Regions from separate parts of the Microbacterium sp. LBN7 genome, predicted to be linked through region 2. Evidence: predicted binding sites of a transcription regulator. Region 2 holds the regulator's gene; the other holds the start of a gene.
The links. Region 2 encodes LexA, which represses DNA repair genes until DNA is damaged. Its sites were predicted from a motif close to TCGAACANNTGTTCGA; they were not measured.
Positions count from the first base shown of each region.

Region 1: a site for LexA is predicted at 1,942-1,957, ahead of LBN7_RS03075 (DUF222 domain-containing protein). Genes of this name have one in related genera too.

Region 1 is NZ_CP147856.1:634,044-641,539, forward strand. Features, by position in the region: gene LBN7_RS03070 (ABC transporter substrate-binding protein) at 1-347, opposite strand, end outside; gene LBN7_RS03075 (DUF222 domain-containing protein) at 570-1,808, opposite strand; gene LBN7_RS03080 (DMT family transporter) at 2,065-2,433, shown strand; gene LBN7_RS03085 (DMT family transporter) at 2,430-2,753, shown strand; gene LBN7_RS03090 (aldo/keto reductase) at 2,791-3,753, opposite strand; gene LBN7_RS03095 (SDR family NAD(P)-dependent oxidoreductase) at 3,854-4,588, shown strand; gene LBN7_RS03100 (zinc-binding dehydrogenase) at 4,619-5,719, shown strand; gene LBN7_RS03105 (aldo/keto reductase) at 5,728-6,687, shown strand; gene LBN7_RS03110 (alpha/beta hydrolase) at 6,736-7,496, shown strand, end outside.
Region 2 is NZ_CP147856.1:3,509,000-3,516,495, forward strand. Features, by position in the region: gene smpB (SsrA-binding protein SmpB) at 1-440, shown strand, start outside; gene LBN7_RS16965 (TetR/AcrR family transcriptional regulator) at 449-1,042, opposite strand; gene LBN7_RS16970 (DUF4345 domain-containing protein) at 1,092-1,484, shown strand; gene LBN7_RS16975 (prolyl oligopeptidase family serine peptidase) at 1,468-3,357, opposite strand; gene lexA (transcriptional repressor LexA) at 3,450-4,136, opposite strand; gene LBN7_RS16985 (LysM peptidoglycan-binding domain-containing protein) at 4,425-4,805, shown strand; gene LBN7_RS16990 (histidinol-phosphate transaminase) at 4,942-6,027, shown strand; gene hisB (imidazoleglycerol-phosphate dehydratase HisB) at 6,024-6,641, shown strand; gene hisH (imidazole glycerol phosphate synthase subunit HisH) at 6,638-7,273, shown strand; gene LBN7_RS17005 (MinD/ParA family protein) at 7,284-7,496, opposite strand, start outside.

The DNA.
Region 1 (7,496 bases), 1.3 Mb from region 2:
TCGACCGGGGTGCCGTCGCTGAAGACCGCGTCGGTCCGGATGTCGAGGTCGATGCTCAGATCGTCGTCGGCGACGGTCCATTCGGTCGCGAGCGACGGGATGGGCGCGCCGTCCTCGTCGAGGGCGATCAGCGCGTCATAGACCGCAGAGAGGTAGGGACCGTCGAAGCCGATGTCGGCCAGTGACGGATCCCAGGAGGTGACGTCGAGGAAGTTGCCGATGTTGAGAGCGTCGGGTCCTTCGGCGCCGCTGCCGTCGGACGGTGACGGAGACGTTCCGCCGCTGCAGCTGGTGAGCGCGAGGGTCGCGGCCACTGCTGCGGCGAGCGCGAGGGGCATTCGTTTCATGGTTCCTTCTCTCGGATGCAGGGAGGGTGAAGAAGGTTCGAAGAGCCGCTGGCCGGAGAGCCGGATCCGACGCCACTTCGATGTGTCGTGCTGGTTAGTCTACATGTGTGGAAAAAGAGCGCAACAGCGATCTTCGCCCGACGACGCAGCGGTCATGCCTCCCGACGCACCCGGCTCGTCCGAGCGCGCAGGACTCGTCGGCGAGGACGGGTCTGGCGCTGCTCAGGCGGCGATGTCGAACCGTGCGCGGCCGCCGAGGCGCGGTGTGCGGGCGGGATCGACGTACCGGGGCGGGGTGAACCAGACCCGGGCCGCGATACCCGTGCCGTCGATGTGGATGTCCCACCCGTTGTCGTGGATACGGTGATGACAGGTCTCGCAGAGCAGGACCCCGTTGGCGAGATCGGTCGGCCCGTGATCGCGTTGCCACCAGCGGATGTGGTGGGCTTTCGTCATCTCGGGCGGGAGCCCGCACATCGCACACCCGCCATCCCGTTCCACGAGCGCCAGGCGTTGCGCCCGGGTGAAGAGGCGTTTCTCCCGACCCCAGTCGAGAATCTCGCTGCGCCCGCCCATGACCCACGGGATGACTCCGCCCCCGGCGGCCATCCGCCGCGCAGCGCCCACACCGACTCGCTGGTCGAGTCCGTCCACGGTCGCTGATCCGGCCCCGGACTGCAGATCATCCAGGGTGAGCCGGACGATCACGGTCGCCCCGGCAAGCGGCATCCGCGATTCGCACCCGAGGATGTGCGCGCAGAACGCGGCCAGGGCATCAGCCTGAATCGTCGCCACTGTGCGGCGATCCGCATCCGCCGCCTCCGCATCGGGGGCATCCTTCCGGGCAGCGAACGCCGCCGACACGAACCCGCGGATCGCGGTCACCACCGGCGCCGCGGTCTCCGCATCGAGCACCGCACTGAGGTGCACCATCCCATCGCGTTCGAAGATCTTCAGCGCCCGCTTCGCCCGCCTCTCCTCCTCCTTCGGCTCGACCCCGTCGGGATCCAACCAGGCCTCAGCCCGAGTGATCAGCTTCCGCAGCTCATCCAACCCCAACCCCACCGCACGCTCCGTCAGCAGCGTCTCCGCCTCGAGGATCCGTTCCGTCCCCGCCACGACGCGGCACCGGTCCAACAACGCGATGATCAGCCCCGCGGCCGCCACACCAATGACCCCAGCAGCCAACGCTGCCCGCAACACCTCGTACCGGGCGGGCAACCGTGCCCCCAACAGGTCTGTGCGGGGTGCGGTCGCCTGCCCCACCGTCACCAACCGCGACGCATCACCCGACGAGATTCCGGTGGTCGCGGCGATCAGCTTCGCCGCCGTCCGGAAGCCGTGCTCCTTCGCCAGACTCCCCGCCCCCAACTCCCTCCGCGACTCGTGCGCGATCCCCGCCGCAACCCCCGCATGCACAGCATCGGCGCATCGCTGCAGCGCCCCGAGAGCGTCGTTCACGGCGATGAGCTGCTCCCGCGACAACCCCATCGCGTCATCCGCGCCCGCCCACGCCACATCGAGACGGGCGACCGCCTGATGCAATCCAGTGAGCTTCGACATACCCCGATTCTACGGTGCGTACACTCTATATTCGAAGCTATGTTCGAAGTGAATGCTGATAGATCGGCATACTGCGCCACCACCGCACCCCCCGCGGGAATCCCCCGAGCTCCGGACTCGTTCTCCCCCTCGGACGCTCCACGAAAGGCGCACGATGACCCCTCACCCCCGCGGTTCGGCCTGGCCGCCGCTGCTGGTCGCCATCGCCCTCGAGGTGTCGGCCACACTCGCCCTGCGCGCAGCTGAGGGCTTCACGCATCCGCTCTGGCTCATCCTGGTGGCCATCGGCTACAGCGGCTCGCTCTGGCTGCTGTCGATCGTGCTGGATCGCGGGATGCCGGTCGGCGTCGCCTACGGGATCTGGTCGGCGATCGGCGTGGTGCTCACCGCGGTCCTCGGAACGGTTCTGTTCGGCGAGCTGCTCGGCCCGGTGCAGATCGTCGGCGTCGGGGTGATCGTGGTCGGAGTGCTGCTGGTCGAGCTCGGATCCCACGCACGCGACAGCGCAGGGGCGGCGTCATGACCTGGCTGCTGCTCGCCCTCGCGATCGCGAGCGAGGTCACCGCGACTCTGAGCCTGCGCGCATCAGAGGGACTTCGTCGCAAGCGCTGGATCCCCGTGATCGTCGTGGGCTACCTCGCCGCATTCACCCTGCTCGGCGCGATCCTCGCGATGGGGATGCCGGTGGGCGTGGCCTACGGCGTCTGGGCCGCCGCCGGCGTGGCCCTCACCGCGGTGCTCGGTCGCGTCATCTTCAAGGATCACTTCTCCGCCATGATGGCGATCGGGGTCGCCCTGATCGTGGTCGGGGTGGCTCTCATCGAATTCGGCGGCGCCCACTGACGCAGGCCGGCCGACCCGCGCGACGTCCGCCGCCGGGTCACCACACCCCGTCTGCCCTCACCTCCCGGTCGACCCAGCATCCGGCGAGCGCGGCCCGGACCTCCGCGCCGTGGTCGCGGGCCAGCGCCAGCGCCGCGTGATTCTGCTCGAGCTGCGCGACCCGTGACGCGCCGAACAGCACGTTGGACGTCGCGGGATTCGCCAGGCAGAACGCGATGCCGAGGGCGGCGGGAGAGACGCCGAACTCTCCGGCGACCCGCTCGACCTCCGGGTAGATCTCGGCGATCCGCTCCCGGATGCCGCCGACGTCCGCGCCGATCTTGCGCTGCGGCGCGCGACCCGTGGCGAGGATGCCGCCCTCGAACACGTCGGACGCCTGCAGGGTCAGCGTGCCGTCCGCGAACAGCGGCCCGTACGCCTGCCCCTCCGCCATCGAGCGCCGGGCGATGCCGTATTTCAGCTGCGCGAACACAGGGCCGGCGACCCCCTGGGTCGCGGCCTCGGCCAGGGCCGCTCGCGTGTGCTCGATGCGCCAGTTGTTGATGCCCCAGGAGCCGACGAGCCCTTCGTCGATCAGCTCGTCCACGTCGGCGACCAGGCGCGACAGGTCGGGCGCGTCGATGTAGTCACCCACGACCAGCGTGTCGAAACGATCGAGGCCGGCGCGTCGGAGCGACTCGACGATCTGCGCCCGGAAGCCCTGGTTCGGCCAGTCCCACAGCCAGAGCTTTCCGCACAGCACGATCTCGGAGCGGTCCACCCCGCTCCTGCGGAGCGCCTCCCCGAAGAGGATGTCCGTCCTCGAGTTCTCCGCGTGCGGACCCATGTTGTAGAAGGCGACATCGAAGAATCCGGCATCGAGGTCGACGGCCCGACGGATCAGCGAGACCGCATCGTCCTGCGACATGCGGTCCCACGTGTTCCAGGACCCGAGCGCGAGCGGCGGCACCGGTGCGCCGCCCGGGCGCAGCGGCCTCCGGGCATATGTCTGATCGGGCATGACGACTCCTTCGGGACGCGCGAACGCGGGGTTGTGTTTTTCTATGTTTGTAGAATATAACGGAGACACCCCCGTCGCGACACCGTCAGTGAGGACGAACATGACCAAATCCCCCCGCCGCATCCTGGTCACCGGAGGCGCCTCCGGGCTCGGTCGCGGCATCGCGGCCGCGTACCGCGCCGAGGGCGCCACCGTCTTCATCGGAGACGTGAACGCGGATGCCGCCGCCGAAGCCGCAACCGCGATCGGCGCGACCGCTCTCACGCTCGACATCGGCGACGAAGCATCCGTCCTCGCCGCCGCCGAGCGGATCGTCGCGGCCGGCGGACTCGACGTGCTCGTGAACAACGCGGGGATCGTCGCCGGCGGAGGCACCCTGCAGGAGGTTCCCGTCGACGTGGTCGACGCCGCGCTCCGCGTCAACGTGCGCGGCACCTTCCTCATGCTGAGGGTCTTCGGAGCCCTCCTCGCCGAGGCCGGTCGCGGCAGCATCGTGAACATCTCATCGATCGGCGCGCGGCAGCCCACACCGGGCCTCGGCCACTACGAGGCGACGAAGGCCGCGGTCGACGCCCTCACGCGTACCGCGGCGATCGAGCTCGCCGCCTCCGGCGTCCGAGTGAACGCCGTCGCCCCCGGCCCCGTCCTCACTCCCCTGACCGCCGCGTTCGCCGACGACCCGCAGGCCCGCGCCGCCTGGGAGTCGCGCATCCCGCTCGGCACGATCGCCGAGGTCGACCAGATCACCCCGCTCGTCCTGTTCCTCGCGAGCGACGCCGCCAGCCACATCACCGGGGTCTCCGTCGCCGTCGACGGCGGACAGCTCCTGGTCTGAACCGACTTCGCCCTCACCGGACAGGACATCATGACGATCCCCACCACCACGCGCGCGGCCGTGCTCACCGCGCACCACGAGCCGCTCACCCTGCAGGATCTTCCCCTGCCGACCGAGATCGAGCCGGGCGCCGCTCTCGTCCGCATCGCGTGCACCACACTCTGCGGCACGGACATCGAGATCTGGGAGGGACGGATGACCTTCCCCGGCATGCTCCCGATGGTGCTCGGTCACGAGATGGTCGGCGAGATCGTCGCCGCCGGCCCGGAGACGAGAGACGCCCTGGGCCGCCCGCTCGCCCCCGGCGACCGCATCGGCTGGTCCGAATCGACCTGCGGCGAATGCCACGGCTGCGTCGTGCTGCGCGAGCCCGTCGCGTGTTCCCGCCGCGGCTACGGCTTCCTGCAGCGCACGGACGTGCACCCCTTCGCCACCGCCGGTCTCGCCGAGTACGCGTACGTCACTCGGGGCGCGGCCAAGCTCCTGCTGCCGGCATCGGTCAAGGACACCTGGGCCTCGATGGCGGGATGCGCCGCGAAGACCGTCCTCCGATCCTTCGAGCGCGGCGGACGCATCCGCCCCGGTTCGACGGTCGTGGTGCAGGGCTCCGGTGCTCTCGGCATCTTCGCCACCGCGGTCGCCAGGATCGCCGGCGCCGGCCAGGTGATCACGGTGGGCGCGCCGGCCGCGCGTCTCGAACTCGCCGCGCGGTTCGGAGCGGATGCCGTCGTCGACTTCCGCGAGGGACCGGTCATCGAGCAGGTCATGGAGCTGACCGACGGTCGCGGCGCCGACCACGTCTTCGACTTCGCCGGCGCTCCGAGCGTCGGCCCCGACGCGATCGGCATGGCCGCCCAGCGCGGCACGGTCGTGATCGTCGGCTCGACCGGTCCGGCCGGCGACGGCTTCGCGCTCAGCACGATCATGGGCAAGGAGCTCACCGTGGTCGGCTCCCTCAACGGCGACATCTCCGACTACGCCCGCGCGATCGACTTCTTCACCGCCTTCGCCGGCCGCTTCCCCTGGGACGACCTGTTCAGCGCACCCGTCGGACTGGCCGATGCCTCCGCGAAGATCGCGAACATGCACCACCTCGATGAGGTCAAGGCCGTCATCGACCCGAGACTGTGAGGACCACCGTGACCACTCCCCTCGCTCGCCGCGAGATCGGCCGCAGCGGCATCGACGCCTCGCTGCTCTCGCTCGGCTCCTGGCACACCTACGACCGGATGGACTTCGCCGACGCGGTCGCGATGCTCCGTGAGGCCGTCGACCGGGGCATCAACCTGTTCGATGTGGGCGTGTACTCCGCGCCGGGCATGCCGCCGGTGTTCACCGACGTCATCTTCGCAGGCATGGTCCGCGCAGCGGGGCTCCGCCGGGACGAGTGGCTGCTGTCGTCGAAGCTGTGGCTCGAGTCGTTCGGGGCCGAGGGATTCCGCCCACAGCTCGAGAACGCGCTGATGCGCGTCGGCGTGGAGCACGCCGACCTCGTGATCCTCGGCGACCTCCGTCGCGACGACCTCGATCTGCGCGATCTCGTTCTCGACCTCGCCGGATTGACGGATGCCGGGCTCATCCGCGCCTGGGGCGTGAACAACTGGTCCGCGGCGAGCATCCAGCAGCTGATCGACATCGCGGCGGCCGAAGGGGTCGCGGGTCCCCAGATCGCTCAGCTCAAATACAGCGTCTCGCGGCGGTCGATCCCCGATGGGGAGCCGTTCGCCCGCCTGTGGGAGCAGGGCCTCACGCTGCAGGCATCCGACTGTCTCGAGGGCGGTGTGCTGGCGGGCAAGATCGCCGGCGACCGGCAGATCGGCCGCGACCCCGGCGACATCCGCGAGCGGATCATCGACGACGTCCCCGCATTCACCGCAGCGGCGGCGTCTCTCGACGTCTCGCCGGCGCAGCTGGGCATCGCCTTCACCCTGACCCATCCGGCGCTCACCACCACGCTGTTCGGGGCATCGAGCGTCGAGCAGCTGCGCGCGAACCTCGACGCCGCCGCCCTCGTCGACCGCATCGGGGCGGCCGAGCTGCGCCGTCTCGTCGAACCGTTCTGGGCGGACCGCGACGTGGTCTCGCCCGAAGGACCCTGACCCCCGCGCTTCGACACGCACAGCGAACACCCACGAAGGAAAGAGACCATGACCGCCACCGCCACAGCCGCCGGCCGACCGACCGTGACACCGGTGCCCTTCGACCCCGAGGTGCAGGCCGTGCTCGACGAGCTCGCTCGGAACCCGCAGCCCGCTCTCACACGCGCGACGCTCCCTCGCGAAGGAACGGATCGGATGTTCCCCGACAACGACTCGGTGATCTCCGGTCGCAACATCGACTGGGAGGATCGGGTCATCCCCGGCCCGGCCGGCTCCCCGGACGTGGAGATCACGATCTTCCGTCCCCGCGGCAGCATCGGCGAGGTCCTCCCCGCTTTCCTCAACATCCACGGCGGCGGCATGATCGTCGGCCACCGCTCGTGGGAGACCGCGCGGGTCGTCGACATCGTCGCCGAGCACAGGGTGGTCGCCGTCAACGTCGAGTACCGCCTCGCGCCCGAGCATCCGTTCCCGGCAGGGGTGGAGGACTGCTACGCCGGATTCGTCTGGCTGCATGAGAACGCCGCCGCACTCGGCGTGGACCCCGACCGCATCATCGTCGGCGGCGGAAGCGCCGGCGGTGGCCTCACCGCCGCCGTCGCCCTCATGGCACGCGACCGGCAGGGGCCGGTCATGGCGGGCCAGCTGCTGCTCTGCCCCATGATCGACAACACCAACACCACGGTCTCGAGCCGGCAGTACGACGGCATCGGCACGTGGCAGCGCGAGATGAACCTGCTCGCCTGGTCGTGCGTGCTCGGCGAGGAGCTCGCCTTCAGCGCGGAGGCTCCGGCCTACGCGGCCGCCAG
Region 2 (7,496 bases):
ATCGTCGCGCACGTCACGACTACAACATCGAGAAGTCGTACGAGGCGGGAATGGTGCTCACCGGCACCGAGGTCAAGTCGCTGCGCCAGGGGCGCGCCAACCTTAGCGACGGCTATGCGTTCGTCAAGGGCAACGAAGTGTTCCTCGACTCCGTGCACATCCCGGAGTACTCGCAGGGGCACTGGACCAACCACTCCGCGAAGCGCATCCGCAAGCTTCTGCTGCACCGAGCGGAGATCGAGAAGATCGCGCACGCCGTCTCGGCCGGCGGCTACACGCTGATCCCGCTGAAGCTGTACTTCTCCGACGGCAGGGCCAAGGTCGAGATCGCCCTCGCGAAGGGCAAGCGCGAGTACGACAAGCGACAGACCCTCCGCGAGCGCCAGGACACCCGCGAGGCCGACCGCGCCATGCGTCTGCGCAACCGCGTCGGCGAGTAGTCGCCGTCTCAGAGCGGCAGATCGAGGACGCGGCTTGCGGTGTCCGTCCATGCTGCGACGAAAGCGGAGCGCGTGAGGTCCCCCGGAGTCTTCTTGAGAAGAGCCTGGAGGATCGGCCATTGAGTCAAAGCGCTCATCAGAACCGCCGCGACGGCGTCGGGATCTGACACGCTGATCGTTCCTTCCGTCACCTGCCTCCTGATCCAGTGGGCCAACTCCGTGTAGACGTCGGCCATGACGCCCTTCCAGAGTCGTTCGGCGAGTTCCGGGTGCTGATCGAGGTCCCGGAGCAGGACTCGAAGCATCGTTTCGTCCGCCGTCATCGAGTCGATCACGCTGGATGCGATGACGTGCAACGCCTCTCGGGGATCGGCCGGCAGATCGTCGACTGTCGAGCGGCTGTTCTGGTTCAGGGTCTCGAGGTAGGTGTCCACCCCGGCTTCGAGGACAGCCGCCTTGCTGGCGAAGTGCTTGTAGAGGGCGCCGGATCCACCCGTCAGTCCTGCGGATACCTGGATGTCCGCGACCGAGGTTCCGTCATAGCCTCGCTCGGCGAAGAGCTTCATAGCGGCGGCGACTAGCGCATCTCGTCTGGCTCCCATAATGTGAGAGAGTAATCACTCTCTTCGTATCGTGCAAGAAAGGGCCGTCATGCAGAGGAGCGCGCTCATCCTCACACTGGCTGTGCTCGGTGCGGTGGCGGTCGCCTCGGGCCTGTACGCGATCATCTTCGGCCCGACTTCCGTGCCGGGCGGGTCGCCGACGTCCTCGAGCGTCGACAGCGAGTACCGGTTCGTCAACGTGTTCTGGCTCGCAGCCGGCGTCGCTGTGTGGTGGTCGCTCTTCCGCCTGCGTGAACGAGCGACGGTGCTGCGCACCATGCTCGTGCTGGCTTTCATCGGTGGCCTTGCCAGGGTCCTCTCCGCCGTGGTCACCGGATGGCCTCACCCGGTGTTCATCGCGAGCACCGTCCTGGAGCTGGTCGTCGTTCCCCTGGTGCTCTGGTGGCACGTCCGCTTCGTCGGTCTCAGAGGCTCGGAGTGAAGCCGAACACCCGCCCCAGGAAGGCCAGTTCGCGTTCCAGGGCGTTCACGATCGTCGTCCCGCTGCGGAAGCCGTGACCCTCGCCGGGGTAGACGACGTACTCGTGCTCGACGCCGTTCGCCGCCAGAGCATCGCGGATGGCCTCCGACTGCGACGGCGGCACGACCCGGTCCTCGGCTCCCTGCATCAACAGCACGGGCACATCTATCCGTTCCGCATGCGTCAGCGGTGAACGCTCGATGTAGAAGGCCTCGGCCTCCGGGAGCGGTCCGACGAGCCCGGTGATGTAGTGCTCCTCGAAGCCGTGCGAGTGCTCCGCCAGCATCCGGAGGTCGGCGACGCCGTAGCGGCTGATCCCCGCGGCGAAGGTGCCGCCGCGCACCAGCGCCGAGAGCACGGTCCAGCCCCCTGCCGAGCTTCCGCGGATCGCGATGCGCGAGGCATCGGCGAGACCCGCGTCAGCGAGGCCGCGCGCGGCGGCGATCACGTCGTCGACGTCGACGATTCCCCATTGCCCGTGCAGGCGGTCGCGGTAGGCGCGACCGTACCCGGTGGAGCCGCCGTAGTTGACATCGAGCACGCCGATGCCCCGGCTCGTGTAGAACGCGATGGCGGCGGATGCCGCGCCGGTGACGTGTGCGGTGGGGCCGCCGTGGACGAAGACCACGTACGGAGGCAGCTCGCCTTCCGGCGCTGCGGCCTCGGGGTTGGCCGGAGCATAGGCGAACGCATGCACCGAGCCGTGGCCTCCCTCCACGAGGATCGCGGTGGCGGGCGGCATCCAGGCGGTGTCGACCGGTTCGCCGCCTGCGACCGTGATCGTCTCGCCGGAATCGAGGTCGACGCACCAGACACCGGGTGCGCTCGTCGAGCTGCCGCCGGAGAGCAGCACGCGAGAGCCGGACACGTCGTCGACGCTCACGTGGCCGTCGCAGGGGACGTCGAGGGTGCGGGTCGAGCCGTTGGCGGCGATCTCGACGACGTCGTCGCGGCCGTTGGTGCGCACCGCGACGATGCGGCCGTCTGCGAGGGGCTGGTACCAGCGGTTGCCCAGCACCCAGAGTCCATACCCCGTGTCGGCGTCGCTCGAGGTGATCGCCTCCGGAGCGCCGTCACGTGTGCCGGGGACCAGCGACAGGCGCTGGAGCTGCCAGCGGCCGGTCGGGTCGTCGGCGTAGAGCAGCTCGGTGTCGCTCACCCATTCGGGCTGGAGGGCGGCGCGCGTGGCGACCCAGGGGCCCGCCTCGCCTTCTGCGCCTTCGTCGTCTGCTTCGTCGATCTCGGAGATGACCAGCGTCGCGCTCTCCCACGGCATCCGCGCGCCGTCCCACGCGACCCAGGCGATGCGCGAGCCGTCGGGCGAGAGCGCGGGATGTGCGACGAAGGCATCGCCCTGCGTGAAAGCACGGATCACGGCGTCATCCGCTGCCGCTGAACCGTCGGTCGGGATCTCCACGATCCCTCGGATCTGCGCTTCTCCGCGGAGGTCCTCCCGCACGGCGAGGAGCCGCCCCTGTTGTAGACGGAGTCCGCCGTGCGAAGGACCTGCGGGGGTGAGCGGGACAGGACCTGCATCGGGCGAGAGCCGGTACACGCGCTGGTCTCCCGCGTCGACGAAGTACAGCGTGCCGTCGGCATCCGCGGTCCAGGCGCCGCCGCCGTACTCGTGCACGCGCGACCGCGCGCTCCACGGCGCGGGGAGGATCACCGCGCCGCTCGAGCTGCGGACCGTCACGCGCCCTCCCTCGGACGAAACCGACTCGCCCCACCAGATCTCCGAGCCGACGAATCGCGCCCCATCGATCCGAGGGGCGGAGGCCGCGACCGAGGCGGCGGAGAAGGGCGATGGCCAGGAACCGTACGGGGACGACATGGTTCGAGCCTAGGCGGCCGTCGAAGCACGGCCTCCCGAAACCGGGAGGACGGCTCTCATGCCGGCGGACGGCGGATGCCGAAGGGGCGCGGTCAGACCGCGCGGAGCACCGCCACGACCTTGCCGAGCACCGTGGCCTCGTCGCCGAGGATGGGCTCGAAGGCGGAGTTGCGCGGGAGCAGCCAGGTGTGGCCGTCGCGGCGGCGGAATGTCTTCACGGTGGCCTCGTCGTCGAGCATCGCTGCGACGATCTCGCCGTTCTCCGCGCTGTTCTGCGAACGGATGACGACCCAGTCGCCATCGCAGATCGCCGCATCGATCATCGACTCCCCGGACACCTTGAGCATGAACAGATCGCCCTTGCCGACCAACTGGCGGGGGAGCGGGAAGATCTCCTCGACCTGCTGCTCCGCCGTGATGGGCACGCCGGCCGCGATCCGGCCGACGAGGGGGACGAGTGCGGCATCGCCGACCGGTGTGGCCACGTCTGCCGGGTTCTCGCCGCTCGTACCGGGAAGGTCGATCAGCACCTCCATCGCGCGGGTCTTGCCCGGATCGCGGCGCAGGTAGCCGCTCAGCTCGAGCTGGCCGAGCTGGTGGGTCACGCTCGAGAGCGACTTGAGTCCGACCGCATCGCCGATCTCGCGCATGCTCGGCGGGTAGCCGTGGTGGGCGATGGAGGTCTGGATGACCTCGAGGATCGCCATCTGCTTCGGGCTGAGGCTCTTCCGACGGCGCGTCCGAGGGGCCTCCTGCTCCGGGGCTGAGTTCTCGCTCATGGTGCTCCTTCAGTACGCGATCCGACGTTCCTCTTCGAATGTCGGAGGCCCGTGGTGGGGTGTTCTTATCGAAACCGTATCCGAGAATCGGCCTGATCTGGAAGATCTGTTCGAGCGTGTCGGAAGATTCGGGGGTCCGATTTCGAAGAACAGTTGACAGATGTTCGAACTCGAAGATATCTTCGGAACGTAGCTTCGCATTCACGGCTCCCGGCCGAGACGCGAATGCGAACGCTACGCCAACTTCACCGCCGGCCTCGCCGACGGGGACAGGGTAAGGAGCCCGACATGAGCAGCATCAGCATCAGCACCGCAGCGGTCATCCCGGCACGCCCGGCGACCCGGTCGCGACTGCGACTGACGGCTCGTGGTCGTGGTGTGCTGCTCGCCCTCTCCGCGGTTCCGCTCGCGGTCGGCATCGCCTTCGCGGCGATCAGCGGAGGCAGCGCCATCGCCGCGGGCGACGACACTGCCAGCAGCTTCAGCAGCGCGGACTTCCAGACCGTGACGGTTCTCCCCGGTGACACGCTCTGGTCGATCGCCAACACGGTCGCCCCCACCGCCGACCCGCGCGACGTGATCGGCGAGATCAGCCGTCTCAACATGCTGCGCGGCGGGGCCCTGCAGATCGGCCAGGAGCTCGCGATCCCTGCGCAGTACTCGAACTGATCCTTCGACGGGCTCAGTCCTTCGGCGGGCTCAGGAACCCATCCTTCGGCAGGCTCAGGAACCCATCCTTCGGCAGGCTCAGGAACCCAAGGGGAGGGGTGCGTCACGCGGAGGGCGCGCGGCCTAGCATGGAAGGGTGACTTCCTCACTCGATGCCCTCCCGCTCCGTGACGATCTTCGCGGGCTCACCCCGTACGGTGCGCCGCAGGCGCCGCTGCCCATCGCGCTGAATGTCAACGAGAACACGCATCCCGTGCCCGATGCGGTCGCGAGCGACATCCTCGACGACATCGCCGTCGCGCTGCGCGATGTGAACCGGTACCCGGATCGTGAGTTCACGACACTGCGCGAGGGATTCGCCGAGTATCTCGGTCACGGCCTCACATCGGATCAGATCTGGGCGGGCAACGGCTCGAACGAGGTCCTCCAGCACATCCTGCAGGCCTTCGGCGGCCCTGGGCGCACGGCGTTCGGCTTCGCGCCGACATACTCCATGTACCCGCTCATCTCGCAGGGAACGGGGGCGCGCTGGGTCGCGGGCACCCGTCAGCCCGACTACACGATCACGCCCGACGAAGCGGCGGAGCAGGTCCGTGCGGTCGATCCCGACGTGATCCTGCTCTGCTCGCCGAACAACCCGACGGGCACCCCGCTCGGACTCGACGTCGTCGAAGCGGTGTACGAAGAGGCGCGCGGCATCGTGGTCGTGGACGAGGCGTATCAGGAGTTCGCGCCGCGCGACGCGGCATCCGCTCTGACACTCCTCGAAGGACGCCCGCGTCTGGCCGTCTCCCGCACCATGAGCAAGGCGTTCGCCTTCGCCGGCGCGCGTGTGGGCTACCTCGCAGCGGACCCCGCCTTCATCGACGCGCTGCGCCTGGTGCGGCTGCCGTACCACCTCAGCGCCCTCACCCAGGCGGCGGCGGTCGCCGCGCTGCGCAACTCCGACGTCATGCTCGGCATGGTCGAGGAGATCGTCGAGCAGCGCGACCGCATCTCGGCGACGCTCGAGGCGCTGGGATACACGCCCCACGAATCCTGGTCGAACTTCGTCCTCTTCGGCGGCGTCGCCGACCCGCGCGCGACGTGGCAGCAGCTGTACGAACGCGGCGTGCTCATCCGCGACGTCGGCATCCCGGGTCACCTCCGCGTGACGGCGGGCACCGAGGCCGAGACCACCGCATTCCTCGATGCCCTGGCCTCGATAGGATCAGCATCATGAGCACTCTCGCCCAGAACCCGCGCACCGCGAGCCGTGTGCGCAGCACGTCGGAGTCCACCGTCGAGCTCGAGCTGAACCTCGACGGCACCGGAGCCTCGCGCATCGACACCTCCGTGCCGTTCTTCGACCACATGCTCACCGCCTTCGCGAAGCACTCGCTGACCGATCTCACCGTCCGCGCATCGGGCGACACGAACATCGACGCGCACCACACCGTCGAAGACGTCTCGATCGTGCTCGGTCAGGCGATCCTGCAGGCGCTCGGCGACAAGTCGGGCATCTCGCGCTACGGCGACGCACTCGTGCCGCTCGACGAAGCTCTCGCGCAGGCCGTCGTCGACATCTCCGGACGCCCGTACCTCGTGCACGAGGGGGAGCCGGCAGGGTTCGAGCACCACCTCATCGGAGGACACTTCACGGGTTCGCTCGTGCGGCACGTGTTCGAGGCCATCGCCTTCAACGCGGCGCTGACGGTGCACGTGCGCGTGCTCGGTGGTCGCGATCCGCACCACATCGCCGAGGCGGAGTTCAAGGCCTTCGCCCGTGCGTTCCGCCAGGCCAAGGCCCTCGACCCGCTGGTCGACGGCGTGCCGTCCACCAAGGGCGCGCTGTGAGCCGAGCGCCCAGGGTCGCCGTCTTCGACTACGAGTCGGGCAACGTCCACTCGGCGGTCAAAGCGCTCGTCGCGGCCGGTGCAGACGCCATCCTCACGCGCGACCGCACGGAGGCACTCGAGGCCGACGGTCTGCTCGTGCCCGGCGTCGGCGCGTTCCAGGCCGTGCGCGACGCGCTGCATGCGCACGGCGGAGACGAGATCATCGACCGTCGCCTCGCCGGCGGTCGCCCGGTGCTCGGCATCTGCGTCGGCATGCAGGTGCTGTTCGCGCACGGAGTCGAGCGGGGTCACGACACCGAGGGCCTCGGGGAGTGGCCGGGCGCCGTCACCGAGCTCAACGCGCCCGTGCTGCCGCACATGGGCTGGAACACGGTCGAGCCCGGCGCCGACAGCGTCCTGTTCCGCGGGATCGAGCAGGAGCGCTTCTACTTCGTGCACTCGTACGCCGCCCAGTCCTGGGAACTCGACGTCATCCCGCCGTTCCCGCAGCCCGTGCTCACGTGGTCGACGTACGGCGATCCCTTCCTCGCCGCCGTGGAGAACGGGCCCCTGTCGGCCACGCAGTTCCACCCCGAGAAGTCGGGCGAGCCCGGAATCCAGCTGCTGCGGAACTGGGTCGAGAGCCTCTGACGCCTACGGCTCAGAACCCTCGGGCGACCGACGCTCCGGCGGCCAGCCAGGCGCGCTGCGTGCGCTTCGCGAGCGCGCCGTAACGCAGGTGCCCGTCGACCATCTCGTGATCGAACGGGATGCTGACGACATCGCGGGCCAGCGACTGGTAGCCGCTCACGACGTGCTCGACCTCGGTCGGGGTCGCCTTGGGGTCGGCTTGGGAGACCACGACGACCGAGTT